4 regions of the Marivita sp. S0852 genome follow, and region 1 is predicted to be linked to each of the others. Evidence: riboswitches for the same ligand, from Rfam matches in the RefSeq annotation. Region 1 holds a riboswitch; each other region holds the start of a gene.
The links. Region 1 has a riboswitch for cobalamin ahead of ACG74X_RS09740 (FecCD family ABC transporter permease). Riboswitches for the same ligand answer to the same signal wherever they lie in the genome.
Positions count from the first base shown of each region.

Region 2: another riboswitch for cobalamin. It lies ahead of ACG74X_RS14910 (energy-coupling factor ABC transporter permease); the one in region 1 lies ahead of ACG74X_RS09740 (FecCD family ABC transporter permease).
Region 3: another riboswitch for cobalamin. It lies ahead of ACG74X_RS14850 (DUF1636 family protein); the one in region 1 lies ahead of ACG74X_RS09740 (FecCD family ABC transporter permease).
Region 4: another riboswitch for cobalamin. It lies ahead of ACG74X_RS14000 (TonB-dependent receptor plug domain-containing protein); the one in region 1 lies ahead of ACG74X_RS09740 (FecCD family ABC transporter permease).

Region 1 covers NZ_JBIQWA010000004.1:136,244-143,543, forward strand. Annotated here, with positions in the region: gene rsmH (16S rRNA (cytosine(1402)-N(4))-methyltransferase RsmH) at 1-79, opposite strand, end outside; gene mraZ (division/cell wall cluster transcriptional repressor MraZ) at 83-592, opposite strand; cobalamin riboswitch at 1,268-1,452, shown strand; gene ACG74X_RS09740 (FecCD family ABC transporter permease) at 1,592-2,533, shown strand; gene ACG74X_RS09745 (ABC transporter ATP-binding protein) at 2,530-3,288, shown strand; gene ACG74X_RS09750 (cobalamin-binding protein) at 3,285-4,070, shown strand; gene ACG74X_RS09755 (MotA/TolQ/ExbB proton channel family protein) at 4,070-4,696, shown strand; gene ACG74X_RS09760 (ExbD/TolR family protein) at 4,686-5,063, shown strand; gene ACG74X_RS09765 (ExbD/TolR family protein) at 5,060-5,449, shown strand; gene ACG74X_RS09770 (TonB family protein) at 5,449-6,438, shown strand; gene ACG74X_RS09775 (DUF1127 domain-containing protein) at 6,709-6,927, shown strand; gene ACG74X_RS09780 (valine--tRNA ligase) at 7,283-7,300, shown strand, end outside.
Region 2 covers NZ_JBIQWA010000006.1:156,903-164,202, forward strand. Annotated here, with positions in the region: gene cobJ (precorrin-3B C(17)-methyltransferase) at 1-224, shown strand, start outside; gene ACG74X_RS14885 (cobalt-precorrin-6A reductase) at 197-952, opposite strand; gene cbiE (precorrin-6y C5,15-methyltransferase (decarboxylating) subunit CbiE) at 951-2,150, shown strand; gene ACG74X_RS14895 (cobalamin biosynthesis protein) at 2,132-2,515, shown strand; gene cobM (precorrin-4 C(11)-methyltransferase) at 2,512-3,306, shown strand; gene ACG74X_RS14905 (cobyrinate a,c-diamide synthase) at 3,299-4,612, shown strand; cobalamin riboswitch at 4,696-4,876, shown strand; gene ACG74X_RS14910 (energy-coupling factor ABC transporter permease) at 4,931-5,611, shown strand; gene cobF (precorrin-6A synthase (deacetylating)) at 5,658-6,398, shown strand; gene ACG74X_RS14920 (hypothetical protein) at 6,523-7,278, opposite strand.
Region 3 covers NZ_JBIQWA010000006.1:144,132-151,431, forward strand. Annotated here, with positions in the region: gene ACG74X_RS14830 (ABC transporter substrate-binding protein) at 1-451, opposite strand, end outside; gene ACG74X_RS14835 (LacI family DNA-binding transcriptional regulator) at 585-1,598, shown strand; gene ACG74X_RS14840 (TAXI family TRAP transporter solute-binding subunit) at 1,714-2,679, shown strand; gene ACG74X_RS14845 (TRAP transporter permease) at 2,747-4,660, shown strand; cobalamin riboswitch at 4,708-4,915, shown strand; gene ACG74X_RS14850 (DUF1636 family protein) at 5,008-5,394, shown strand; gene cobW (cobalamin biosynthesis protein CobW) at 5,396-6,454, shown strand; gene cobN (cobaltochelatase subunit CobN) at 6,460-7,300, shown strand, end outside.
Region 4 covers NZ_JBIQWA010000005.1:446,975-454,274, reverse strand. Annotated here, with positions in the region: gene ACG74X_RS14025 (Dps family protein) at 604-1,074, shown strand; gene ACG74X_RS14020 (DUF1289 domain-containing protein) at 1,136-1,393, opposite strand; gene ACG74X_RS14015 (hypothetical protein) at 1,466-1,939, opposite strand; gene hemP (hemin uptake protein HemP) at 1,942-2,118, opposite strand; gene ACG74X_RS14005 (hypothetical protein) at 2,364-2,522, opposite strand; cobalamin riboswitch at 2,511-2,718, shown strand; gene ACG74X_RS14000 (TonB-dependent receptor plug domain-containing protein) at 2,846-4,678, shown strand; gene ACG74X_RS13995 (ABC transporter substrate-binding protein) at 4,682-5,521, shown strand; gene ACG74X_RS13990 (ABC transporter ATP-binding protein) at 5,570-6,256, opposite strand; gene ACG74X_RS13985 (ABC transporter ATP-binding protein) at 6,253-7,002, opposite strand; gene ACG74X_RS13980 (branched-chain amino acid ABC transporter permease) at 6,995-7,300, opposite strand, start outside.

The DNA.
Region 1 (7,300 bases):
GCGCGACCGCCCGCAAAAGCGGGGCAAGCAAAACCGGAATATGTGGATCATGTGGCGGCGAGGCAGCGGCAGCAGACATGTTTTAGCCTCCTGATGGCCCATCAAGGAAGATCAGCGGGTCAACATTGTCGGGCAGATCGTCCAGCCACTCTTCGGTCGCCGCCAGCTCTTCGGATTCGTAGGTCTCGGGCTCCCAGATCTGGAAGGTGTCACCGGCACCGGTGAACAGCGCCTCAGAGGACAGGCCGATCTTTTCGCGCAGCTTGGCCGGCAAAACCAGACGCCCGGTGTCATCCACGCTGGTTGCATGGGATTGGGTGTTGAACAAGCGTTGCAGCATCCGGCGCTCGACCGATCCGCGGGGAAGCGCCTCGATCTTGTCGTCCACCTCTTCGATGGCTTCGACCGTATAACATTCAAGATATTTGCGCCGCTTGTCGCCGTAGACAATGACCAATTCGGGGTTCAGACCTTCGGTGTAGTTCGGATCGCCCGCCTCCAGCACACGGCGAAACGAGGCCGGGATAGACACCCGACCCTTGCCATCAACCTTGTGATGACTTTCGCCTCTGAACCTTAGCTTGCGGGTCACTGCCCTACTGGTCCTTTCACGCCTTGGGTCCGGAAACGGAAACGGCGGGTTGATCTGCTGCCACTGATCAACCCGCCGCCCGTGTCCCGTCTCCGGGAAAGTCCGACTGCGCGCGCCACCTGGGGGGATGTCTGCTCGCCCGCGCGCCGGATCTCTGTGTTAGATGAAAGCGGGGGCCTGTATGAAACCTGCTTTTTTTATTGTTTGGATACCGCGTTGAGGTCTTTGTCGCCTCGTTTGCTGTTCCTGCTCTCATCTTGTGCATTAGGGATGCCATGGGAAAGCATGGGTCGCAACAGTTTTTTATGGGAAAAAACACAAACCTTTGTTTTACACATACCCCAAACACAGCATCTGGTAGGCAATCAGGGGCTAAAAATAGCAAATGATCCGAGCAATTCATCATTAACCACAAGATATTGTGCCGGCATTTTCTGACCATCGAGACCCATAATTTCCCGAAAGCATATAAAACAAAAGTGGAACATTATGTCTTATCGCAGCTATTTTACGAAAAAAGCATAACGGATCACGCAAAAAACCTGGAAATTCGGCGTCGATTCGCGGAATCACCCCCGCCTGGCCCAGCGCGTCCCATATCTGTCCCATCGTTTCCCATGCCGCTCCCGTCACACCCCGGGCGGCCCCGGTGCTTGCAATGGTCGGTTCCGCAGAGTACGCCAGAGCTGTCACGGTCCGGGCAAAACCCGGTGAAAAGGGAACGCGGTGCAACCCCGCGACTGCCCCCGCAACTGTAAGCGGACAGCGTGATCGGACAATGCCACTGGGACCGCCCGGGAAGGCCCGATCCACGCCATGACCCGCAAGTCAGGAGACCTGCCGTGGCCGATCACCCTACATCCGCGCGGGGTGCGCAGGGTGTAACGGTTCTCCGGTGTGGTGGCGGTCGCCGTTCGGGGCTTTGGCCCCGAACATGTAACACGCGCGGGAGGTCGAAGAGTGAAGCTCTTTGTTGCGCTACTGGCTCTTGTTGCGGCGATGTCCTTGATATCGCTTTTTGTGGGCTATGCCGCCATCCCCGCGGGGACGGGCCTTGCCGCGCTTTTCGGGAGCGGCGATCCGCTGATCGTGACGGTCATGCAGGACATCCGCCTGCCCCGCACGCTTCTGGCCGCCATGGTGGGCGCGTCTCTGGGGCTGGCCGGTGCGGCGATGCAAGGCTTTCTGCGCAATCCCCTGGCCGAACCCGGTCTGATCGGCGTCTCCGGATCGGCGGCACTTGGCGCGGTGATCGCGCTTCAGACCGGTCTTGCGGTGACCTTTGCCCTGGCGCTGCCCTTGACCGCGCTGACCTTTGCGGCGGTGGCTGTGGGGATGATCCTGCTGCTGGCCGGTCCGCGCGGGTCGTCCTTGACGCTGATCCTGGCAGGCATCGCCGTATCGGCCTTTGCGGCCGCACTCACATCGCTTGCGCTGAACCTGTCGCCCAACCCCTATGCCGCCTCCGAGATCGTGTTCTGGATGATGGGCAGTGTGGCCGATCGCGCCATGAGCCATGTCTGGCTGGCGCTGCCGATCATGGCACTGGGCTGGCTGGCGCTGGCGACGCTGGGGCGGGGCCTTGATGCGCTGACATTGGGCGAAGACGCGGCCGAAGCGCTTGGCGTGTCGCTGACATCGCTGCGGCTTCGGTTGTTGTTCGGCACCGCGGCCGCAGTGGGGGCTGCAACAGCAGTGGCCGGTGCCGTCGGGTTTGTCGGGCTGGTCGTGCCGCATATCCTGCGCCGGGTGGCGCAGGGTCGCCCCTCGACATTGCTTTGGGCCTCTACCCTTGGCGGGGCCGCGATGGTGCTTGCCGCCGATCTTGCGGTGCGGCTGATCCTGCCGGAACGCGACCTGAAACTGGGGGTTGTGATGGCCCTGATCGGCGCGCCGCTGTTTCTGCATCTGATTTACAAAACCCGAAGGGAAATCGCATGACCCTTCTGGCTTTGGATGCGTTGACCGTGCGCCGGGGCGAATGCCCGGTTGTTGACGCGGCCTCGCTTCGCCTTCGGGCCGGGGAATGTGTGGGACTGATAGGTCCAAACGGCGCGGGCAAAACATCTTTGCTGCGCGGCGCGCTTGGGCTGTTGCCCTTTGAAGGCACAAGCAGCCTGGCACAGTTGCGCCCGAAAGACCGCGCAGCACAGGCCGCCTGGCTGCCGCAAAAGCGCGAGATTGCCTGGCCCATGACCGTGGAACGGGTGGTTGCGCTGGGCCGTCTGCCCTATCTGGCCCGTGGCGCGTCGCTGTCGGCCACCGATCAGGCCAGCGTCAACGCCGCACTCACGCGGATGGGGCTGGACAGCTTTCGCTCGCGCATTGCCACACATCTGTCCGGTGGAGAGCAGGCACGCGTACTGATTGCCCGCACATTGGCGCAGGAAACGCCGCTTCTGATTGCCGACGAACCGATTGCCGGTCTTGATCCTGCCGCGCAAATCGCCACGCTTGAGGTGTTTCAATCGCTCGCCAAAGACGGCCGCACCGTGTTCACGTCGCTGCACGATCTGTCGTTGGCTGCGCGGTATTGTTCGCGCATCATTGTGATCCACGCCGGGCGCATTGCCGGAGACGGCCCGCCCGAGGACGTCTTGACCAGCGATATGCTGGCGCGGGTGTTTCGCCTGAACGCAAACATCGTGCACACGCGCCACGGGCTGTTGATTGAACCTCTGGGGGTGCTGCCATGACCGCCCCGACCCGCATTGTCTGTCTGACCGAGGAAACCGTCGAAACCCTGTATCTGCTGGGCCAAGAGCACCGCATCGCAGGTGTCACAGGCTATGCTGTCCGGCCCAAACGGGTCCGGGCCGAAAAGCCGCGCGTGGGCGCGTTTACCTCTGCTGACATTCCCAAAATCCTGGCCCTGTCGCCCGATCTTGTGCTGACATTTTCGGATTTGCAGGCCGATATCGCCGCCGACCTGATCCGCGCGGGTGTCGAGGTGATGGCCTTTAACCAGCGCGACATTGCCGGAATCTTGCGCATGATCCGCCTGCTGGGCAGGCTGGTCGACTGCACGGACGCCGCCGACGCGTTGGCGCAGGGCTATGAATCGCGGATCGCCGATTTGACAGCACGCCCGCCTGCCCACCGCCCCCGGGTCTATTTCGAGGAATGGGACAGCCCCATGATCACCAGCATTGGCTGGGTTTCGGAATTGATCGACATTGCGGGCGGCATGGATTGCTTTGCGCATCTGCGGACCGAACAGGCCGCGCAGAACAGGATTGTGACATCCGATCAGGTGATTGCCGCACAGCCAGACATTATAGTGGCCTCGTGGTGCGGCAAGAAAGTGCGGCCCGAGAAAATTGCCGCACGCCCCGGCTGGGCAGACATACCTGCGGTGCGTTCGGGGCGCATCATCGAGATCAAATCGCCGTTGATCCTGCAACCCGGACCGGCGGCACTTGGCGATGGGCTGGACGCATTGATCGCCGCCATCGCCGTCAAGGAGACCCAAGCATAATGACCGATACGATTGACTTTCTGAACCGTGGCGGACCGGCGCTTTGGGTCATTGCAGGGCTGAGCGTGGTCACACTTGGCCTGATCCTATGGAAGATCTGGAGCCTGTCGCGTCAGGGCGCGTGGCGCAGGCAGGCCACGGAAACGGCGGTGACGCTTTGGCAAAGCGGCCATATCGACACTGCGCTGCAGGGGCTGGCCGCGCGCACCGGTGTGCGGGCACAAGTTGTCAGAACGGCCATGCAGACGCATCAATCGCTTGCCGCCGAGGCCGCCCTCGCGGAAACGTCCCGCGTGGCCAGACGCGTTCTGATGGACACCGGAAGCGGCTTGCGGGCGCTTGATCTGATTGCCACCATCGCACCGCTGGTTGGGCTTTTGGGCACCGTTCTGGGCATGATCGACGCGTTTCAGGCCTTGCAGGATAGTGGCGCACGGGCCGATCCGGCCGCTTTGGCCGGGGGCATCTGGCAGGCCTTGCTGACCACGGCCGCAGGCATGGCTGTCGCAATCCCGGCATCAATGGCGCTAAGCTGGTTCGACAGCGTCAATGACCGTCTGGCGCATGATTTCGAAGATCTGACCACGCGGGTGTTCAGCCATTCACAGGCCACGCATGATGCTTGATCTTGGACGCAGACCGCACAGACGGCGTATCGGGCTGACCCCGATGATCGACGTGGTGTTTTTGCTGCTGGTCTTTTTCATGCTTGCGGCCCGGTTCGGGACAACCGATGCCCTACCCCTGTCCCTGGCCGGTGCGGGCGCGTCTGACTATGACGGGCCGCCCCGTTTGCTGACGGTTTTGCCGGATGCGCTCTGGTTGAACGGGATCGAGGTCACCGACCCCGTCAGCGCGCTTGCGCCGCTGATGCCGTCTGATGACGCGATTGTCGTGCTGCGCGCCGCAGAGGCCGCCAAGGTGCAGCGGCTTCTTGACGTTATGACCCAGCTGCGCGCAGCGGGGCTGACACATATGGTGGTGCTGGAATGACGCACCGCCTGTCCCTTTCCACGCGCGCGCGTCGCAGGGCGCGCGAACCAGTGGTTCCGATGATCAACGTGGTCTTTTTGTTGCTGATCTTCTTTCTGATGACCGCTCAGATCGTCCCGCCCGCACCTTTTGACATGCAGCTTGCAACTGCCGTCGGGGACGAGGACATGGGCCAGGACGGGCTTTATCTGAATGCACAGGGCGACATGGCGTTTGCCGATCTGCGCGGGGAGGCCGCAATGCGGGCTGCAGTCGAGGCCAGTGCAGACGCACCGCTGCGGATCTTTGCCGATGCCAGCCTTCGCGCCGCGACCCTTGCGGGTGTCCTGGCAGACGTGTCCGCGCTTGGGATGCGCCGTGTCGAGCTGGTGACGGACGGTGGCTGATGCGGGTTGTTGAGGTCGCGATCTTTGTCACACTGTCCGGCGCATTGCATGTGGCGGCGCTCACGCTTGCGCCGCCTCTGAGTGGTGGCAGCGGCGGTGGTGACGGGGGATCGGCGGATGTGACGCTGCGCGCCGCCAGTCCGACGCTTGCCGCGATGGTCGAATCCTGGACCGCGCCGCCCGAGACCGGCACCGCACCCGCGCTGTCCACCCCGGCCCCGTTATCCGCCCCGCCCAAACCGCAAGCGGACGCTGCTGTTGCGCCGCTGCCGCGTCCGGACAGCCTGCAGATGCCGTCCGCCATGGCGAATTTGCCACAGATTGAACCGCCGCCTCCGACACCGCCCGCGCCGCCTGCGCAGACAACGCCCGGTGCGTTCACCGCGCCGCAGGTCGACGCGGCGGTCGCTTTGCCAAGCCCCACACCAGTACAACGCCCCGATCTTGCGCCGCCGAAACCGGATTTACCCGTTCCGACACCGCAGGCCGCCCCAGAGATCGACACCGCTCCGGCTGACGAAAGGGCTGCGCCCCGCGCGTCGCTACGGCCAGAGATGCGGCCAAAGGCACTGGTCCGCCAGACCGTTACCGAGACAGCGCGCCCGGCCCGTCCAGCGCAAAGAGCGCGAGGCGGCGGCGCGCAGAGCCCGACAAGCCAGCCCGCCGCACGCCCGGCCCCGCCCGCCGCTGGCCCGTCTGCCGCGCAGGTGGCTCAGGCCAAGGCGCAATGGGGCGCAAGGATCAGGGCGGCCATCGCGCGCGCACAACGCTACCCCACTGGCACACGCGCCCAGGGCACCGTCAAGGTGCAGGTCCGCGTCAGTCCGGCAGGACGGGTCGCTGCGGTGTCGATCCTGCAAGGATCGGGGGATCGCAGGCTGGATCAGGCCGCTGTCAGAGCGGTTCAGCGCGCACGGTTGCCGCGCGCCCCGCAAAGCCTGACCGCCGCCAGCTATCGCTTTAACCTGCCGCTGTCGTTCAGCCGCTAGACCGTGCCGATCAACCCGCCCAACGCGGCGTTTCGCTGCGTCACTTGTGCGTGTTCCTCTTGACTGTTGTATTCAAGGCCCACCCCGGAACAGGACCGGCAGATTTGCGCCTGAATATTGGCCCATGCTTAGGAAGAATGCCCAAAAATCAACCATTTCGCCTATGCATTTGCTGCATAGCAGCATTGAACCTAAAGGTATTGTGCAAGCGCAGCATTTGCCTATCTTTGTCTCAACGAAACGAACACAACATCCGAGACCGAGACGGCAATGGCATATCAGAGCAACATCACATCGACATCGACGCAGGGCGTGACAGAGCAGGTCTTTGCGTATTTTGCGGAGCTGCGCAGCAAAGCGGCCCGTCGCAAAATCTATCGTGAAACTCTTTCCGAGCTGCGCGCGTTGAGCTCGCGTGAACTTGACGATCTTGGACTGAACAGAAGCATGCTCAAGCGCGTTGCGTATCAGGCGGCTTACGAAAACTAAGGCATTCGGCGGACAGGCGCGACAACCGCGCCCCGCCAACATGATCGGGCACCCTCTCCTCCTCCCTGGGTGTTCCGAATATGACGGTGGCATCTCTCCTCCTCCCTGATGCCACCGTCACGAAATTCCGGGTCATATGGCCCGACCGAAATCGACACCCTCTCCTCCTCCCTGGGTGTCGTGAACTGGAACGGTGATGCCTCTCCTCCCTTGGCATCACCGTTTTTTTCTGCTTAATCCGCATCACACCCGTTTTCCCGCCTGCTCTGGGTTTTCCTTTGCCCGCCCATTCGCTAGATGAGGCGCAACAGAAGACATGCGGCCGCAACTGCGGCACAAGATCGGGATGTGACCCATGGCGATGGAAAAGAAA
Region 2 (7,300 bases), on a different contig from region 1:
GTGCTTTGGACATTCTTAACGAAACCTGCGGTGACACGCGCCCGGTGATATTCGCCCGCGCGGTATCGACGGTGGATGAGACCGTTCGCATTGTGACCTTGCCAGAGGCACGTCCGGACATGGCCGATATGCGGACCATGGTGCTGGTCGGAAGCGCCGCCACGCGGTTGATCCCTCGCACCGGGACCGCTTTTGTCTACACGCCCCGGTCAGTGTCCGTATGATTGAGCCAATCCAGAACGTCAGACACCGAATGGGCCTCGGGCCGCGCCGGAAGCGACGGGCGGTCGATCATGAGAACAGGCAGCCCCAACTGCCGCGCCGCTTTGATCTTGGCGTTGGCACCGGTGCCGCCAGAATTCTTGGACACAACCAGGTCGATGCGATGCGCCGTCATCAGGGCCAGATCGCCTGCAATGCTGAACGGCCCACGATCCTGCACGATCTCGTAATGTCTAAAGGGCGGCGGCGTATCCGGGGCATCAACCAGGCGCAACAGATAGAAATGCTGCGGATGGACCGCAAACGCGGTCAGATGCATGCGCCCAATCGCCAGCAGGATGCGCGTTGCCGGTCGGTCCAGTGCTGCGACTGCGCTGGCAATATCCGGCACATGGGTCCAATTATCGCCGGTTTCGGGCTGCCATTGCGGACGGGTCAAGGCGATCAGTGGAATGTCTGCCTGCGCACAGGCCGCCACGGCGTTGCGGCTCATCCGGGCGGCAAACGGGTGGGTTGCATCAATGACATGGGTGATGGCGTGGGCGCTCAGATATGCCAAAAGCCCCGGGATGCCGCCAAAGCCACCCACGCGCTGTGGCAGCGGTGTGCGCTTCGGTTGCGACACCCGGCCCGCAAAAGAGACGGTCGCAGAAATGCCCGAACGCGCCAGATTTTGGCAAAGCGCGGTTGCCTCGGTTGTGCCGCCAAGCACCAGAAGGTTTTTCGTCATGGCTGATGCTCCTTGGCTGACCATCATCGGTGTGGGCGAAGATGCGCCGGATGGTTTGCCGCGCGCAAGCCTTGCAGCACTTGATGCGGCAGAGGTGGTGATGGGGCCGACCCGGCATCTGGGGCTGTTGCCACAGATCAAGGCCAAGCTGATCCCCTGGCCCGTGCCCTTTGCCGATGGCATCGCACAGCTTTTGGGGCTGCGCGGGCAACGGGTGGCGGTATTGGCCTCTAACGATCCGTTCTGGTTTGGCGCTGGCAGTCGCATCGCGCAACAGCTGGCCCCGCATGAATGGACAGCGTTGCCCGGCCCGTCGACCTTTTCGCTGGTGGCGGCGCGCATGGGCTGGCCACTTGAGCACACAGCGTGTTTCGGGCTTCATGCCGCGCCGCTGGCACGGCTGCGTCCGGTGCTTGCACCCGGACAGCGGATCATCGTGCTGTTGCGTGATGGAGCGGCGGTTCAGGAGCTGGCAGCGTATTTGTGTCAGGCCGGGTTCGGAGCGTCTGACTTTGTGGTTCACGAATCTATAGGTGGCCCGCGCGAACGGCGCACAGACGCGCTTGCCTCGGATTTGCCGGATCTCGCCTTTGCCCATCCGGTTTGTGCCGCGATCCGCATAAGCGGCGCGGGCCAGGTGGTGTCCGTTGCCAGTGGGCGGTCTGACGGGTGGTTCGACAGCGACGGGCAGATGACCAAGCGGCCCATGCGTGCCTTGGCGCTGTCGGCATTGGCCCCGCGCCCGTTTGAGCATTTGTGGGATATCGGCGGCGGATCGGGGTCTGTCGGGATCGAGTGGCTGCTCAGCCATCCCAGCCTTGCTGCAACATCCATAGAGCCGCGTTCGGATCGTGCGGCCCGGATCACCCGCAACGCCGCGCAGCTTGGTGTGGACCGTCTGGCCGTTGTGCAGGGCCGCGCCCCCGAGGCCCTGGCCGATTTACCAGTGCCGGACGCTGTTTTTGTCGGAGGCGGCGTGTCACACGGGCTGCTGGATTGGTTTGAAACGCATCTTGCCACGGGCACACGGATCGTCGCCCATGCAGTGACATTGGAGTCCGAAGCCTTGCTGACGCAGGCCCATGCGGGCCTGGGCGGAGAGATGCTGCGCATCGAACTGGCACGGGCGACGCCGTTGGGAACGCGGCGTGGCTGGACCGCCAGCTACCCGGTGGTTCAATGGAGCGTGACGTTATGATCGCGGCAGGGTTCGGGTTTCGCAGCGGTGCGACGATCGAAAGTTTGCGCGCGGCGCTTATGCTGGCAGGCGCAAATATTGCGCCCGATCTTTTGGCCACCGCCGAAATCAAGGCACGTCATGCCGCGTTCATCGCTTTGGCCAGAACGCTGGGGCTGGCCTTGCGTCCCGTGCCGCAAAAGCAGTTGATCGCGCAGGTCACTCTTACGCAGTCCTGCGCGTCGCAATCCGCCTATGGCACCGGCAGCGTTGCCGAGGCAGCAGCGCTGGCGGCGGCCGGTCCCGGCGCGCGGCTGATCGGGGTCCGGCACATTTCACCCGACCGAATGGCGAGCTGCGCCATCGCAGAAGGAGAGGGAACATGACCATTCACTTTATCGGCGCAGGCCCCGGAGCGCCGGATTTGCTGACGCTCCGCGGACGGGATCTGATCGCGGCGTGTCCGGTTTGCCTCTATGCCGGATCGCTGGTGCCTGAAGAGATCCTGCGCCATTGCCCAAAAGGCGCGCGTGTCGTGAACACGGCTCCGATGGATCTGGATGCCATCATCGCAGAGATGCAGCAGGCGCATGATGCGGGGCAGGATGTGGCGCGGCTTCATTCCGGTGATCTGTCTGTCTGGTCGGCCATGGGCGAACAGATGCGCCGTCTGCGCGACATTGGTATTCCGGTGTCGGTGACGCCGGGAGTGCCCTCCTTTGCCGCCGCTGCCGCCGCGTTGGGGGTTGAACTGACGCTGCCGGGCCTTGCGCAATCGGTGGTGCTCACGCGTACGCCCGGGCGGGCCTCTTCGATGCCGGATGGCGAAACGCTTGCCAATTTCGCCACCACCGGCGCGACGCTGGCCATTCACCTGTCGATCCAGAATCTGGATCATGTGACAGCGGCCCTGACGCCCGCCTATGGTGCAGAATGCCCCGTTGCCATCGTGTTCCGCGCGTCCTGGCCGGACCAAAAGATCATACGCGGCACGCTGGCGGATATCGCCGGGCGGATGGATGCGGACATTACGCGCACTGCGCTGATCCTTGTCGGGCCTGCCCTGGGCGGCGAAGGTTTTGACGACAGCTGTCTGTATGCCAAGGATTACGACCGCCGCTACCGGCCGCAAAGCGCCCACAGCCCTTGGGCCGGTTGGAGCGACACCGATGTTTGATGCACCGGGTATCATGATCTCGGCCCCATCTTCGGGGACGGGCAAGACGACCGTGATGCTGGGGCTTTTGCGGGCCTTGGCAGATCAGGGGATCACCGTCCAACCGTTCAAATCCGGCCCGGATTATATTGATCCGGCGTTTCATCTCGCGGCCTCGGGGCGTGCGTCGTTCAACCTTGATTCATGGGCCATGGATGATGCACTGCTGACCGCGATTGCAGGGCAGGCGGAAGGGGCCGATATCTGCGTCGCCGAAGGTTCCATGGGGCTTTATGACGGGGTGGCCACGCGCGGCCAGACCGGGTTTGGTACCAGTGCCGAGACAGCTTTGCGGATGGGGTGGCCGGTTGTGCTGGTGGTGGATGTCAGCGGGCAGGCGCAATCTGCTGCTGCGGCGGCGTTGGGCTTTCGCATGTATGCGCCCGATTTGCCTTTTGCCGGTGTGATCCTGAATCGCGTTGCATCGCCACGCCATGAACGGCTGACGCGGATGGGGATGGAGCAAGCGGGGCTGACCGTGCTGGGCGCGTTGCCACGCCGCGGGGATCTGACTTTGCCGGAGCGGCATCTTGGCCTGATCCAGGCGGTCGAGCATCCGGACTTGGACGCCGCTATCGCGGGCTATGCGGCGTTTCTGCGCGAGCATGTTGATATCGCTGCACTCCGGGCTGCGGCATGTGGCAGGTCATTGCAGACAGGGGGCACCATGCCCCGCCCGCCGGCACAGCGGATCGCTTTGGCGCAGGATGCTGCGTTTTCGTTCACCTATCCACATCTCATCAAAGGCTGGCGCGCTGCCGGGGCCGAGGTTTTGCCGTTTTCGCCCCTTGCGAATGAAGCGCCGGATGCCCGTGCTGATCTGGTCTGGCTTCCCGGAGGCTATCCGGAATTGCACGCCGGTCGGCTGGCAGCGGCCGACATATTTCGCGCCGGACTGAAAGCCCATGCCGAAACCCGACCGGTGCATGGTGAATGCGGCGGCTATATGGCCCTGGGCGCTGCCTTGGTCGACAAGGAGGGCCGCTGTCACAAGATGGCCGGACTTCTTGGTCTGGTCACCAGCTATGAAAAACGGAAATTCCATCTGGGCTATCGGCAGGCCCGGTTGCTGGCCCGCTTGCCGGGCTTCGATCCGGGTGTGCTGCTGCGCGGCCATGAATACCACTATTCCACAATCCTTGATCAGCCAGACGCCCCATTGGCGCAGGTGGCCGATGCCGATGGCAATCCGGTGGCGGAAACCGGGTCGCATCGCGGGCGTGTGTCGGGCACTTTCTTTCATCTGATCACGCAAGAAAAACCATGACCAATTTTGATCGAGCCTCAGATCGCGCCCTGCGCTGTCACAGCTTTGATACGGGAAATATCCTTTGCGAGACAGAGCGGTTTGACGTAACGTGAAAACACGGTGCCACGCATGTGGCTAAAAGGGAATCGGGTGAAAGACCCGGACTGCCCCCGCAACTGTAAGCGGTGAGCGCAATGGCAAAACCACTGGCCGAATGGCTGGGAAGGGCCCGCGCGCATTGACCCGCAAGTCAGGAGACCTGCCGTGAAACCGAAGGCGTTTGCCTTCATCAAATCACCCGTCGCCGGAGGGGCGACTTAACAAGGGACGTGTCTCATGCATATTGAACCCGGCGTCGTTGACGGCGCCAAAATGGTATTTGCCTATGGCACTGCGGCTGCAGCTGCAGGGTATTCTTTCAAACTGATCGCCAACGATCTATCCAGCCATACTATCGCATCTTTCGCCACGCGGACAGTATTGGCCACAATCGGCGTTTTCGTGTTTTTCGAACTGTTGCCCCATTTCGCGGTTGGTGTGTCCGAGGTGCATTTCATTCTTGGCACAACGCTGTTCCTGCTGCTGGGGGCGGCACCTTCGGCTGTGGGTCTGGCATTGGGGCTTTTGGTGCAGGGCATGTTCTTTGCTCCGACAGACCTGCCGATGTATTTCGTCAACGTCACCACGTTATTGGTGCCGCTTTTCGCCATTGATGCGCTGGCTCACAGGATCATCCCGCGGGATCGCGCCTATGTCGATCTGGCTTATGCAGATGTGTTCAAAATGTCAGTCGCCTATCAGGGCGGTGTCGTCGCCTGGGTGGCGTTCTGGGCGTTTTACGGTCAGGGGTTCGGGGCGGACAACCTTAACGCCGTCTGGACCTTTGGATTGGCCTATATGCTGGTCGTGGTGATCGAACCGATCGCCGATCTTGCGGTTCTGGCCGGGGCCAAGGCGCTGCGGGGCGGTGGTGTTCGCGGCCTGTTCACGCACCGCTTATACAACAACGCTGCCTAAGCGATGGGATCTGGGCCGCCTGTCGGCCCGGATCCGTCCGCTTGTAATGACCATCGAACATCTCTGGCTGATCGGGATCGGCACTGGCAACCCTGACCATGTGACAGGCGCGGGCATGCAGGCGCTTCGTGATGCCGCAATCGTCCTTGTGCCGCACAAAGGCACGGATAAAGATGATTTGGCACAGCTGCGGCTTGGCATTATCGCAGCCAGCGGCACAAAAGCGCGGATCATTCCCTTTCAATATCCGGTCCGCGATCCGAATTTGCCCTATCAAGACCGGGTTGCCGCATGGCATGACCGTATTGCCGAACGCTGGCAGGCGGCCCTGGGAGCGGCTGGTGTCACGGGGCCAGTTGCGCTTTTGGTATGGGGAGATCCGGCGCTTTACGACAGCACCCTGCGCATCGCCGCGCGCCTGTCGCCGCCGCCACAGATGCGGGTTGTGCCGGGAATAACGGCGATTCAGGCGTTGACGGCGGCCCATGCGATCCCGCTGAACACGGTGAATGGACCTGTTCATGTGACCACGGGTCGACGCCTGCGCGATCACGGTTGGCCCGCCGAGGCGGAGACGGTGGTTGTCCTGCTCGATGCGGATTGCAGCTTTCGTCAACTGGACCCGACGTATATCACCATCTGGTGGGGAGCCTTTCTGGGCATGCCGCAACAGGTGTTGTGGCACGGTGCCTTGACAGACGCCGCCGAGCAGATTCCAGCACTCCGTTCTGCTGCGCGTGCCGAACATGGTTGGATCATGGACACATATCTGATGCGCAGATCGTGACAGGCTGCGGAGGATGATCCCTCTGTCAGTCATCTGCTGTGCATCCATATTACATAACCCTGATTACGCGAAAATAATGCCGTACCCACGCAGCGTGTCGGAACTCGCCAATAATGAGACCAAATTAATGAGACTCGGGCAAGCGCCCTGCACAAGTAGCAGTGCCCTTCGGCAGATCGCTGATCTCGTTCCAGCTGTCGAAGTCCTTCAACATTTCGGTGAGGACATCCTTCTTCTTGAGGTCGCGCCCTTGGCGCTGCTTCATGGCCATCTCGACGCGCTTGGCAATCAAAGTTGAACCATCTTCGGGAAGGTCTTCCAGCCTGAGCGCCAGTCCGTAGGCACGATTGATGCAATCTAGATACCACTCATCTGGAAACAGATCTTCGATCGCAACATCGGTTTTCTTCACACCGGCTGCGTCCCCAAGCATGAACACCCGAAACTCATGGCCAGTATCGTCGGAATATGCTTTCAGGTTCATAGCTTTGATTTTCTCGTGTGCTTGGTGGCCTGCTTCATCGGTGTCGAGTAGCACGCCGGCATTCCATCTCTGGCCGATGGCGAACGCCGCATAGATCGGTGCCTTGGTGGACGTCTGCGCAGGCCACATATAAATGTGATCTGATAGCCCCACCTTGTCGCCTCTGGTCAATAGGCCGGATAGCTTGCTCAAGATCAGCGCATCGGTGCCGCGTTCCACAATCAAAACCTTGCGATTGCCGAGCATCCCGGAAAGGTCAGGTGTGAGACCAAGGGCGCTTTCAATGACTGCCATCGGGGCCGATTGGCTGGTGACTACACCGTGTGTAACCCGCAGATGGTGGTCACTGTCAGTTTCGATGATGCGCACCCGTTCCGGGTTTGCTTGATCGACCATCGAAGACAAGCGCGATACTGCA
Region 3 (7,300 bases), on a different contig from region 1:
TGTCGGTGTTGTCAGCCGAGCGGAAAACGAATGGGTGGATGTTGTCTTCGTTGGTCAATTGCACGGTTTTCGGGATACCCGCCATGTAGACCGTTTCGGTCTGACGCGCGACTTCGGAGATGGCGAGCGCTTCGGCAGAGGACACACCCCCGATCAGGAAATCGACACCGTCCTTGGTGACAAGATCCCGCGCCGCCGAGGTGGCCGTGGCCGGGTTGCACTGGCTGTCGCGGTGCAGTGTTTCGACCATGCGCCCGTCGATGCCGCCATTGGCGTTCAGGCGTGACACATAGGCCTCGTGCCCCTCAAGCGCCCGCGTGCCTGCGGTGGCGCAGCCCCCGGTCGTTGGCAGCAGCACGCCCACCTTGATCGGCTCCGCATCCTGGGCCGACGCCGCCCCGGCAAGCGTTGTGGACAAAAGAACGGCGCTGAGGCGCAGTGTATGTGTCATGGTTGATCCTCCCTTGATCGTGTGAAATGAGCGCAGCCTTGATCTGCACACGTGATCATGTTTGTGATTGAAATAGACTTGACGCGTGACGGTCAAGAGGCAAGTCTTGAATTATTCAACTCAGGAACGTTTGATGGACGGACGTATTGCAGGAAAGACGGTCACAGCCGCCGATGTGGCCCGGGCGGCGGGTGTTTCGCGATCAATGGTATCGCGGGCGTTTCGGGAAAACGCTTATGTGTCATCCGAGCAAAGGGAAAAAATATTAAAGACAGCCAACGCGTTAGGATACAGCCCCAACGTCATGGCCCAGGCCCTGATTTCCGGCAAGACACCGTTTGTCGGGGTGGTCACATCGGGCCTTGCCAATCCTATTCATGCCGAACTCTATGGCGCTTTGGTGCAGGAAATGCAGGCGCGCAGCCTTGTCCCGCTGTCGTTTCAGATGGTCACAGGGGGCGCGGACAAGGACGATCTGACATCTGCACTCGAAACCATAAAACGCTTCGAGGTGCGCCAGATCGTTCTTACCTCCTTCGCGGTGAGCGACCGGGTTCTGGATGCCTGTCTTGAAACGGGTTTGCGTGTGCATCTGCTCAACCGGGCCGACGATCAGGGGCGCACGGGGGCGGTCTGTGCGGATGTTGCGCAAGGCGGCGTTCTGGCCGCGCGCCATGCGATCGAGACCGGACGCCGCCGCATTGCCATCCTTGATGGTGCGCCCGGCGCATGGACCGCGCGTCAGCGTCGGGCCGGGTATGAACAGGGGCTGGCCAATGCGGGACAAAGCCCGGTGGCGATCCTGCCCGGCGATTACACAGAACGCTGCGGTTTTGTTGCGGCGGCCGACATTGCCGCCATGACACCCCGCCCCGATGCCGTGCTCTGCGCCAACGACCTAAGCGCCTGCGGCATGATCACGGGATTGCGCGCCAATGGCCTGCGGGTGCCCGAAGATGTTGCGGTGATCGGCTTTGACGACATTCCCCAAGCGGCGTGGTCGAGTTTTCATTTGACCACGGTCAGCCTTCCAGTGCGCCCGATGGTGTCGCAACTGTGCGATCGGCTTGCCGATGACACACCGCCAGATATCGACCCCGTCACGCTTTTGCCCTGCAGCCTCAAAAAACGCACATCCGGCGGATAATGCTTGTGCGAGGGGGTGCCCCAAGCTCGTAAAGAATTGAAACAATATACAAAAATTGTTTTGCATTCGTGTGCATGCAAACTCTAGTCTACAATCGTCAACTTGGGAGGAGAGAATGAAACATTTAGCAAAGATCGCCGCGGTTGCGGTCATGGCGCTGGCCACGCCCGCCATGTCGCAAGAGCGTTTGGCGCTTGGCGCAACGAACGCGCAATCGTCGCATTACGCGTATTTCGCGTCGCTCGCGAAGATCATCAATGAAACCTATCCGGACAGGTATCAGGCCAGCGTTGTGGAAACCGGTGCGACCGTGGACAACCTCAAGCGTATGGCGCGCGGGCAGCTGGATGTGGGTCTGATCACAACATCGGCCCTGTTTCACGCCAACAACGGGATCAAGACCTTTGACGGCGAACAAATCGAGTCACCTTTGCTCTGGGCCTATAGCCTTGCGCCTCAGAACGTGATCGTGCGGCAGGATGCGGGTGTTGACAGCATCGAAGACCTTGCCGGTGCGCGCTTTGGCCCCGGCCAGCGCGGCAGTTCGACGGAAGCGACCAGCCAGGAGGTTCTGGCACTCTTTGGGGTTGAACCCGAATGGGTGCGCGGCTCGAACGGGGAATTGGCTGCGGCAATCAAGGACAATCGCGCCGTCGGGTTTATCAAGTCGGCAGTCGGTACGCGCTTTGACGCTTTGACGACCGACATCGCGACATTCACGCCGGTGCAGGTTTTGCCTGTTCCAGAAGACAAGATCGCCATGATCCGCGAACAGCTTCCGGAATTGTCCATTGTCGACATGCCCGGCGGTGACATGGAAAACACCGGTCCCTACCAGACCTGGGGTTTCATGATCGGCGTGTCCGCGCGGCCAGAGCTGCCCGAAGAGGTGGCCTATGACATGGTCAAAGCCGTGATGGAGGACGATGTCGAACAGGTCACCGCGTTTCCGGCCATCCAAGGGGCCAATCTGGCAGAGTTGACCCTGGCCTATGCCACATCGCCCTTGCACCCGGGTGCGATCCGCTGGTTCGAGGAAAATGGCTATGAGGTTCCGGATCGCCTGCGTCCCGAGAGCTGAACCAGAATAAACACGGTTCGGCCCGCGCGGGGGTCTGCGCGGGCTGAGCCATGCGAAGGGGGGCGGAATGGCGACACAGGATATTGATCCCGGTCTGGCGACCGGGAATAGCGAGGCCCGATCACTGCGGATGCGCGCGGCCGAAGCGATTGCTGTGGGCATTGGCCTTTTCGTTTTCTACACCTCTTTTTTTGGCGCGTTCGAAACCCTCATTCAGCGCGCGTCGTTTGTTGGCCTGATCGTGATCATGGCTGTTCTGCTTTACCCGACCGGCCAGGGCAAACGCTGGCGCGGGCTGGGTATTGCGATCGACATTCTGATGGCGGCTTGGGTGATTGCGTCCGCGATTTACGTGGTCGCGAATTTCGAACGCATCATGGTGCAACTGCCCTTTGCCGAACCGCTGGACGTATGGTTGGGGTTTGGCACCTTGATCGTGATCCTGGAATTGGCCCGTCGCACTGCGTCGCTGGTGTTTCCCATCATCGTTGGCGGGATGGTCGCGTATGCCTTTTTCGGCGACGCAATTCCCGGCGCGTTTGGGCATCGTGGCTTTGATATCTACTACATCACCGAGGTCATTTTCCTGTCGGATCGCGGGCTTTGGGGCATGCTGGTCTCGATCGCCTCGACAACGCTGGCGGCCTTTATCCTGTTCGGAGCGCTTTTGTTGCACACGGGGGCGGGCCAGACGTTCTTTGATCTGTCTGCCCGCGCAGGTGGGGCGAGCCCCGGGGGGGCGGCGAAAATCGCGACCATTGCAAGCGGTTTGTTTGGGTCCATCTCCGGGTCGTCTGTCGCAAACATCGCGACCACGGGGAATTTCACCATCCCCTTGATGAAGCGGCTTCGCTATCCGGCCCCTTTTGCCGGTGGGGTCGAGGCCGTGGCATCGACCGGCGGTCAGCTGGCACCACCCATCATGGGCACCGCAGCCTTTGTCATGGCCGAACTCGTGGGCGTGAATTACTGGACCATTGCCGCTGTGGCGTTCATGCCGGCCTTTCTGTTCTATTTGGGTGTCTTCACCACGATCCATCTGATCGCCAAACGCACCAATCTGGGGCAAGTGGACGCCTCCGATCTGCCGGACTGGAAGGCTGCGTTGAACTGGCAACGCCTTGCGCCGATCCTTGCGGGAATCGCGGGGCTGGCCTGGGGCATCTGGAACGGAAATTCGATCCAGTTGACCGCCTGTTTCGGAATGATCGGCATCATCGTCGCCTATAGCATCGGCACCTTGGCCGGGGGTGGCACCTTGTCGGAAATCGCGGCCACCTTGCTGCGCGCGTTTCGGGACGGGGGCAAAGGGGTTGTTATCGTTGGTATCCTGCTGGTCGCGGCGCAGGTTTTTGTTGCGATGGTCAATCTGACAGGTGTCGGCATCGCCGTAACATCGCAGATCATCGGCGTTGCCGGTGGCAACATCTGGGCCATCGCCAGTATCATGGCGGTGGTTTGTCTGATCGCGGGGATGGGGTTGCCGACCTCGGCTGCCTATGTGCTGGTCGCTGCTGTATTTGCGCCCGTCTTGATCCAGCAGGGGCTGGACCCCGTGATGGTGCATCTGTTTGTGCTCTACTACGCCGCGCTGTCGGTTATTACGCCGCCGGTCTGTGTCGCGGTCTTTGTGTCGTCGACCATCGCCCAGGCTCCGTGGACCCGCGTTGCGCGCGACACGCTGCGCCTGGGAGGGGTCGGTTACGCCCTGCCCATGCTGTTCATCGCCTATCCCGGTTTGCTGTTGCAAGGCGGGACGGCAGAGATCGCACATGCCGCGTTTTCGGGCATCGTGTTTGTGATCGCGGTGGCGGCACTGTCGGCCAATCAACGCGTGCGGATGGTTCGGAAGGGCTCGGCCCTAGTGTGGATCACGATTGCTGTGCTTGCCCTGCTGCCGGGTTGGACGGCCTCAATCATGGCCGCCGTGGTTCTGATCGCCAGCTTGCGCTGGCCCGACCCGGTGACCGCACCCGCCTAGCGCATGTCGCGCCTGTTCTTGTTCTTGACAGTGGCAATGGATTCGGCAAATGCTGCTTCTGTGTTGGTGCCTGCAGCTGCAGGTGAAAAGGGAATGTTGAGCCGCAATCTATCGCGGTCAAAACAGCCGCCCCCGCGACCGTGACCGGAAAGGTCGATCACCGCCACTGGCAGCCGCCGGGAAGGCAGATCGACCGTAGGGCCAAGAGCCCTGAATCCGCAAGCCGGGAGACCTGCCAGCACAAGACGACGAAACCGGACGGGGTGTTCTGGTGTCGGGGCGATTCCGGCAGCCGGAGTATCCTCGCCATCCGTTCCCGCGTTCCATGCGATATGGGACCGAGAGCCATGACAAACACGGCAGAACTGCCAGAAAATCCAACTGAATTGCTGATTTGCACCAAGTGCCGTCGCGGCCGGGACGATCCCGGCGATGACCGCTGGCCAGGGCAGGTGTTGTTCGACGCAATGCGCCGTTTGCCGGTGCCTCACGCGATACGCGTAACGCCCGTCGAATGTCTGCAAAACTGCGACCATGGGTGCACAATCGCGCTGCGGGGTGGCGCGCGTTGGACCTATGTGTTCGCAAATTGCGATGAACTCAACGATCCGGAGATGATCCTGGACGGTGCCCTCCGCTATCACGCCACCGCGGATGGCCTGATCCCGTGGCGCGAACGTCCCGAGCATTTCAAGCGTAACTGTGTCGCCCGTCTTCCCCCACTGGAGAACTAACATGTCAGACCTTGCGAAACTTCCCGTCACCGTCATCACCGGATTTCTGGGTTCCGGCAAAACCACGCTGGTCCGTCAGCTGATGCAAAATCCCGGCGGCAAGCGTCTGGCGGTGATTGTCAATGAATTCGGCGATGTGGGGGTCGACGGTGATATCCTGAAATCCTGTGCCATCCCCGATTGTCCGGCGGAAAACATCATGGAACTGGCCAATGGCTGCATTTGCTGCACCGTCGCCGATGATTTCATCCCCACGATCGAGGCGCTGATGGCGCTTGATCCGCGCCCGGATCATATCCTGATCGAGACCTCTGGTCTGGCCTTGCCCAAGCCGCTGCTCAAGGCGTTCGACTGGCCCGACATCCGCTCAAAGATCACTGTTGATGGCGTCATCGCGCTGGCCGATGCCGAAGCCGTCGGGGCAGGGCGCTTTGCCACGGATGTGGCCCGCGTGGATGCGCAAAGGCTGGCTGATGACAGCATCGACCACGAAACGCCTTTGTCCGAGGTGTTCGGCGATCAAATCTCTTGCGCCGATATCATCCTGCTGACCAAGCCCGATCTGGCCGGGCCTGTCGGCGTTGCCCGTGCAAAAGAGATCATCGCGGCAGAATCCGTGCGCACCGTGCCTGTGGTCGAAGTGGCGGAAGGGGTGGTTGATCCGCGTATCATTTTGGGGTTGGAGGCCGCAGCAGAAGATGATCTGGACGCGCGCCCGTCGCATCATGACGGGGCTGATGATCATGAACATGACGATTTTGAGAGCATTGTCGTCACGATCCCGGAACTGGACGATCCCGCCGATCTTGTTGCGTCCATCGAAGGGCTGGCGCGGGATCACAACATTCTGCGGATCAAGGGCTATGCCGCTGTCGCAGGCAAGCCGATGCGCCTTTTGGTACAAGCCGTAGGTGCCCGTGTCCGGCATCAGTTTGACCGCGCCTGGCACCCTGACGAGGCCCGCGAGGGACGGCTGGTGGTGATTGCCGAACATGAGGATATCAACGCGGATGTGATCCATACAGCGCTGCGGTCAGTCCCTGCCAGGGCTGCAGAGTAGCCGCCATGCATGTGGTCTTTCGCGAAAGTCACGGTCTGGAAGAGAGCGAGACACCCTTTGACGTGGGGCAAGAGCCTGCGGATCTGGTGGTGTTGTCGCTGTCGGATTCCGATCTAGGCGCATTCGCGGAGGCCTGGCATCGCGGCGGTGGGCCAGAGGGCCGTTTGCCGTCGCTCAGGCTGGCCAATATCGTGGCGCTTAAACATCCATTGTCGGTCGATACCTATATCGACCAAACGCTTAGCGGTGCCAAAGCCATACTTGTCCGTCTGATCGGTGGCGTGCCGTATTGGCCCTACGGATTGCAACAGATCCGGGCGCTGGCGCAGCAGAAACACATCGCGCTGGCCGTGCTGCCCGCTGACGGGCGCGAAGACCGCCGTCTGGACGAAATCTCGACTGTGACCAAACCTGTGTTAACGCGGCTGGCGCGGCTGTGTGACACGGGCGGGACGGTCGCCGCGCAGGCCGTGCTGGCGCATATGGCGCAGGCGGCGGGGCTGGAGGCGGGTCCGGTGCAAAGCACCGTGTCCCTGCCGCCGGTGGGGTCATGGACACCCGAGGAGGGCACCTGTTGCCCGGTTCAGGCGCTGGGGACCGAGGCGGCCCGGGCCGGCAAGCCGCGCATCTTGATCGTCTTTTACCGCTCTTACCTTGTCGCCGCTGACCTTGCGCCCATCACATCGTTGTTTGCGGCCTTTCGCGCACGCGGGTTTGACGTGGTTTCGCTGTTTGCCGCATCGCTCAAAACACCCGAGGCTGCGGGCTGGCTGCGCCGTCAGGTTGCGCTGCTGGCACCTGTGGCGATTGTGAATGCAACCGCCTTTTCCGGCAAAGGCGCGGCGG
Region 4 (7,300 bases), on a different contig from region 1:
CTAGTAATATTGTCAGGAATCTGAAATTCACACCGCTTGCGGTCTGGTTAATGAACGGGAATATCCAAGATGGGGGCAGTGCATCAACAATTTGCCGGTACAACACACCGGCCAGCACCCACGCTCACCGAACAGGAAAAGCACTTTATTGATACGTTAAGGCGGGTTGGGCGGCGGTCCAGAGCCAAATCCTATCAGGATCTGTTTCAGGCCTGCGCGGTCCTGTCTTGTGACAAACAGGTTGCGACAACCGCTTATGCGGACACTCTGATGCGATGTCTGTCACAGGCGCTGGGTAAGCTTCCAATTCTGTATATCCCCGGAGAAGCCGACTTGTCGTTCGATGAAACATTGCTTTTGCAGTTGGCCTCATCCATCGCCCTCAATGACGTCGCAAGCACCAACTTCCTCTTGCGGTCCCGAGTAAAACCTTATGCACGGCGTCACTGCGGGTTTCTTATGACGTCAATCGTTGAAAAATTCGATCTAGTTTAGAATAATTCTAAAATGCGCTTGGCATTTCGCGGACAGTTGCTATCTATTAGGATAAGCAAGCCAGCCGACGTGCCAGCCAGCAGTATTTTAACCGATATGGAGGGTGACATGACACAAACAGCGATGTCTATGTCCACAGATGCTCAAAAACAAATTGCAGATGCCTTGAATCAATGTGTTGCGGAAACAGCCGTGACCACGATGATGGCGCAGAATTTTCATTGGAATGTGACGGGCATGGCCTTTGGTCCCCTGCATGAACTGTTCCAGAAAATCTACGAAGATCACTTTGTCGCTCAGGATGATCTGGCGGAACGCGTAAAAGCGCTTGATGCGCACGCGGAAGGCACGCTTGCCGGGATGCTGAAGCGGTCCAAAGTGTCGGAGCGCGAAGGTCATGCATCCGCCGAAGAAATGATCAAGACCCTCATGGAAGCACAGGAAACGCTTGCGGCAACTTTGGCCGGCGCAGGCGAACTGGCGGCAGAGAACGGTGACACACTCACCGAAGACCTATGTATTGCTCGCGGGCAAGAGCACGAGAAATTTGCCTGGTTCCTGCGCGCGCATCTGCGCTGATCGCAACGCAAGTGCACGTTAGAGGCGGTGCCATGGGGGTGCCGCTTTTTTCGTTCTGGCGTCAGGCCGCTTTGTCAGTATCCCAGACCAGCTTGATCTTCTTCTTTTTCAGCTTTTTCGCATAGGCTAGTTTCCAGTGGCTGTACTTGCCCAATGCGTCCTGCTGCCGTTGCAACATTTCTACAAAAGCCAAACGGTGTTTGTCTTTTTTTAGATCCTTGAACAGTGACTTCTGCGCCTTTGTCATCGAACATCCGATACAGTGCCCGGCGCGTTTGAATTTGCAAACGTCAATGCAGGGGCTGGGAATTTTGGCCATATGATCCTCGCAAATAGCAGGCGACGCCTGTCCTGTTTTGGCTGGGTATGAAGAGATACTTTATATGTGTCATCAGTGTCTGGTGATCTGTGAATTGGTCAACCCGTCGCGTGCCGGATTGTGCCCTCGGACCAGCTCGCGCGTGCCGGTTCCTACCTCTGCGGATAGCAATGCCAGGTGCTCTGCAAATGCGGGCCAAACCAAAAGTGTTGCAATCAGTGATGCCTCGTGCAGATCGCCGTCACTGGCAAAGCGCACCATGTTGGCAAAGACCGCTTCGTCCGATCCGATGCACCGACATGCAACGCCGTGCCGGACCATGGGCCGCACCATATGGGTGTCGATCATCGCAATCAGCCGTTCAAACCGCAAAAGTTCGGCCCGTCCGTCCTTTTGTCCAAAAGCCGTGGCATAGCTGTTCCAGACCAGAGTTTGTCCATTCGGGCCATCCTGCCAAAGGCGGAGGTTGAGGATCAACTCGGCCTCCCAGGCTGTGACTTCGGTCAGCTGCCCCACGGCGGCGGCGCCGCGAATGTCGCGCTCCATTTTCATTTCGTCAGAATTAACTTGCCGGCGCGGGTGATCCGAAGCGTGTAAACCTGCGCGTCGAGCACGATTTTTGCCTGCACCCCGTCAGGGATCAAGGCGCGTGCGTCATGAACCTGAATCTCGCAGTCAGAGTTCGTTGTGGTGGCAGCACTTAGCTTGTCGCTCATGGCGTTCATGTCCGACCTCGCATAACGTCTGACAGCGTCTCAAAGCTGCATTCGCACCCGCCATCTTGTGACAGGCAACCATACAGAGCGTCTCGCCAACACTGCGCGTCTTGTTCGTGTTTTGGAAATAACAAATTCAACAACCGAACCATTGCATGCATCCTCGTTTGTGTCCGGGCTGCCCTGCATCAGACAGGTGGCTGGGATTCTCTCATGGCGATAGTTGTCGACTATTTTAATCAGAAATGCAATCCTTACAAAAACACTCGACTGAAAAAACCTTTTTCCGCCGATGCACCTATGGCGCAGATTGCGACATGTGATCCGGTCTCGCAGCCGGGGTCGATCAGCTTATCCAATATGCCGCGTAAACCAGACTTGACGCACCAGACCGTCAGGGTGCAGATGGACATGTTTACGGTCCGATCGTTGCAAGACGGTTGGTGAAAAGGGAACGCGGTGCTTCTTTCGAAAAATCCGCGACTGCCCCCGCAACTGTGAGCGGCGAGCGACGCTGAAAGTGCCACTGGGTCCGGTGAACGGAACTGGGAAGGCCAGCAGAGCACAGACCCGCAAGTCAGGAGACCTGCCGTAAGCCAACACCCAGTCCGGACGCGGGGTGCGTTGGGGCGGCGGCACGTCCGCAGTGGTGTCTATCACCGTCTGCGGATGCTCAGGCATTCCAGATTATTTATTAAGCCGGCGCGGTGCGCCAGACAAAGCCGGGAGACATGTCATGTCACGCCTCACATCCAAACTTCTTCTATGCACAATCATGGTCGCCCCGTCTTTGGCCGCGGCTCAGGAGACAGGTGGTGCCGTTGTCGAACTCGATGAGATCGTTGTCTACGGGGGCCTTCTGCCGACCAACCTTGAGACCACCGGCGCGACCATTGATGTGGCCGAAGGTCCCGAATTGTCGATCAAAGGGATCGGTGCGTCCGCTGCGCTGGATGCATTGCCGGGTGTGTCGGTGACATCGAACGGTGGTTTGGGCACCCGCGCCACCGTCCGCATTCGCGGACTTGGCGGGTCGTATATTGGCGTTCGGGTCGACGGCATCGACGTTACAGACCCGTCAAGCACCCAGACAGCCTTTAATTTTGGAACGCTTCTTACCGGATCACTGGATCGCATTGCAGTAATCAAGGGCACGCAATCCGCGATTTACGGATCGGACGCGATTGGTGGTGTTGTCGATGTCCAAAGCTGGCGACCCTTGGTCGACGGGTTTTCGGGCAACGCCAAGCTAGAGCTCGGCAGCTTTGAAACAGGGGCCGCCAATCTGAGTTTCGGCTACCTGGACGAACGTGCCGAACTGGCGCTTAGCTTGGGTCGTGTCACATCCGAGGGCTTTTCGGCGCGGGATACCAATGACGAGAATGATGGCTTTGAACAAAGCTCTGTCAACCTGTTCGCAGCCTATCAGGTCAGCGATACGATCCGGTTGGGAATGTCGGGCATCTGGTCTGACAGCACGTCTGAATTTGATCGCTCGACAACGGACGCCTCGGGCGAATTCGACGAGACGCGCAAAGGTGTACGTCTGTTCGGCGAATACCAGCTTGGAGCGTGGTCGCATGAGCTGTCATTCAGCACATACGAGGTTGATCGCTTTGATGCGGGCGGGTTCACGCAAGATTTCAATGGGCAACGTGACACCGTTGCCTATCTTGCGCAGGGCGAAATTTCACCGACCGTCGGCTTGGCGTTTGGTGCCGACTGGACCGAAGAGCGCGCGTCGCTGGACGGCAATAAGTATGACGCGTCCAATGCCGCTGTTTTCGGCGAAATCAAGGCCACGCCCAATGATCAATTGGAAATCTCGCTGACCCTGCGATACGATGATTATTCTGACTTCGACGGCCAGGTGTCAGGTCGCGCGGCACTGTCCTATGCTCTGACCGATACGACAAGCCTTCGCGCGTCTCTGGGCACGGGATACCGCGCGCCGTCGCTTTATGAACGGTTCGGTCCCTTCGCAGGATCGGGCGTTCTTGATCCTGAAACCAGCCGCAGTTTCGATCTGGGCATTGACCACAGCTATGGAACCCGTGGTGCAGTACGCGCGACGCTGTTCTGGTCCGAGATCGACAATCTGATTGATTTTGGGTCTTCACCGGATTGTCTGCCGTCGCAAAGCTTTGGCTGCTATACACAAATTGACGATACGGTCGAAACCCGCGGTCTTGAGCTTAGCGGTTTTTATGCGTTTTCTGACCGGGTCCGGCTGACGGGGGCCTATACTTTGACCAACGCAGAAGAAGGCGGAGATCGCCTTATTCGTGTCCCGCGTCACGATCTTTCGCTGGCATTGGATGCTGACGTGACCGATCAGCTTCAGGTCGGGGTGTCGATGACCCGTGTAGCGGATATTCTTGATGGTTTTGGCTCACCAACGCCGCTTGATGATTATACACTTTGGAACCTGTCAGCCCGCTATGCCATCACGGACAGAGCTGCTGTCTATGGCGCAATCGATAACATCGGTGATGTCGAATACCAGACGGTGCGCGGCTACAATGCGCCAGAGCGGACCATCCGTTTTGGTATCGAAACGACGTTCTAGGCGATGCTGCGTCTGCTGACGCCTTTGCTTTTGGCGCTGACCCCTGTCTGGGCCAGCGCCTCGGATCTGCCGAAAGTCGTGTCGGTCAATGTGTGTACCGATCAACTGGTGATGCTTTTGGCCGATCCGGATCAGATTGTGTCCCTCAGCGATCTGTCCGTCGATCCCCGATCGTCATCCATGGCATCACAAGCACAGCGCTTTGCCCAGAACAATGGTCGTGCCGAAGCGATTGCCGTCACCCAGCCTGACATTGTGGTGGCTGGCAGGTTTACCGATCCGGCGCTGTTGGACATGCTGCGCGAGGTTGGCATCGAGGTGATACAGTTTCCGCTGACCCGCGCGCTGGATGAGATCCCGTCACAATTGCGCGCAATGGGGCGTGTGTTGAAACAGGATGTTGCGGCTGACACTCTGGCCCGCGACGTGGAAGACCGGCTTGCAAACCGGGCCAATGTCGAACCGACCGCCCCGCTCGCCGCGTTCTTTTATCCCAACGGGTTTGCCTTGGGCGAAGGCACGTTGAGCCATGATATCCTGACGGCAGGCGGTGCGCGCAACCTGTCGGCCGAGCTTGGCGTGGCGGGCAATGGGCGGTTGGCTTTAGAACAGGTTGTTCTGCACGAACCTGATCTTTTGGTCGGATCGCCCAGCTATGGTGGTTTTTCACGATCCGAGGAAATGACCACGCATCCCGCGCTGGGCGATTACCCGGTGCTGCACAGCTCGCCCGACTGGGTCTGCGGCACACCATATGCATTGCGGGCGGTTGCCCAGGTGGCGGATGCGGTTGACCGGCTGGTCACTGAACGCCGGTCCGCGACCCAAGGCACCACCCAATAGCAATCCGGGCGCATCCGACCGATCCTGCAATAGACAGTCAGCGCCGCGTCACACTCCGATGTAACGGCCTGAAATCTCGGGAGTAATTTCCGATAGCTTTCCGGTCCAAACGGTTTTCCCACGGGCCAGGATCACGGCACGATCGGCCACTTGCGACAGTTCTTTCAGCGATTTGTCGATCAACAGGATGGATGTTCCGGTTTCTCTTTTTAAACGCGCAATGGCGGTCCAGATCTCTTGACGGATGATCGGGGCCAGACCTTCGGTCGCTTCGTCGAGAATGAGCAAACGCGGGTTGGTCATCAGCGCCCGTCCGATCGCAAGCATCTGCTGCTCGCCGCCCGACAAAGATGCCGCGAGCTGGTGTTTTCTTTCCTCTAGCCGTGGAAACAAGTCCGCCACAGTTGCAAGGGTCCATGCGCCGGGTCGCGATGTGGCCAGCAGATTTTCCTCGACGCTTAGATCACGAAAGCAGCGGCGGCCTTCCGGGGCAAGGCCAATACCAAGGCGCGCGGCTTTGTGGCTGGGCAGGAGGTGAAGGCTTTGTCCGGCAAACGTCAGATGACCTTGGGACGGGATCATGCGACAGATCGCCTTGACCGTTGTTGTCTTGCCCATGCCATTGCGGCCCATCATCGCGACGACTTCGCCTTCGGCTACGCGCAGATCAACGCCAAACAGGGCTTGTGCCGCACCATAACTGGCGGTCAGATCCTGAACGTCCAGTATGGTCATGCGTCATCTCCAAGATAGGCCTGCCGCACCTCGTGGTTGGCGCGGATTTCATCCACGCTGCCGGTGGCAATCACTCGTCCATAAACCAGAACCGTGACCCGGTCGGCCAGCGCGAACACTGCATCCATGTCGTGTTCCACCAACAGGATCGGGGCCTCATCGCGCAACGTGTCAAGAAACCCTGTCAGCTGTTTTGATCCTTCGCTTCCCAGACCGGCCATGGGTTCGTCCATCACAAACGCCCTCGGAGACAGTGTGAGCGCGACCGCGACTTCAAGCTGTCGACGTTGCCCATGGGACAGGTTCGCACAGCGGACATGACGCACATCCCCCAGTCCGACACGCTCTAGCGCCGCCTCGCTTTTGGCGCGCAATGTGTTGTCGGACAGGGCAGGTTGCCAAAACCGCCATGGCCGCCCCGAGGCCCCCAATGACCCAAGCAGCACATTTTCAAGGACGGTATCTTCCATCGCCAGGGCCGAAATCTGAAAGGTGCGGGCCAAACCCGCGCGCGCCCGTATCGCGGTGCTTTGCCGTGTCACGTCCTGACCCAGAAAATGCACCGTTCCGGCATCCGGCTGCAGACCACCGCAGATCTGGGCGATCAGCGTGGATTTTCCCGCGCCATTCGGGCCGATCACCGCGTGTATCTCTTGCGGGCGCAGGTCAATTGACACGTCATCCGTTGCGGTCAAAGCACCAAACCGTTTTTGCAGGTTGTGTGTGGCAAGCACGGGATCAGACATGAGCCCCCTGCTTTCCCGTCAGCAGGCCAATGATCCCGCCGCGTGCAAACAGCACAATCGCCAGAAGGATCAGGCCCAGATAGACGTGCCAAAATTCGGTCAGCCCCCCCAGCCAGTGTTCAAGTGCCACAAACAGACAGGCACCAATGACCGGGCCAAACAGACGGCCAACGCCACCAATGATGATCAGAACGATCAATTCGCCCGACAATTGCCAACTGAACATCGTGGGTGACACAAACCGGTTGAGATCAGCAAAAAGCGCCCCGGCCAGGCCTGTCACCGCGCCGGACAGCAC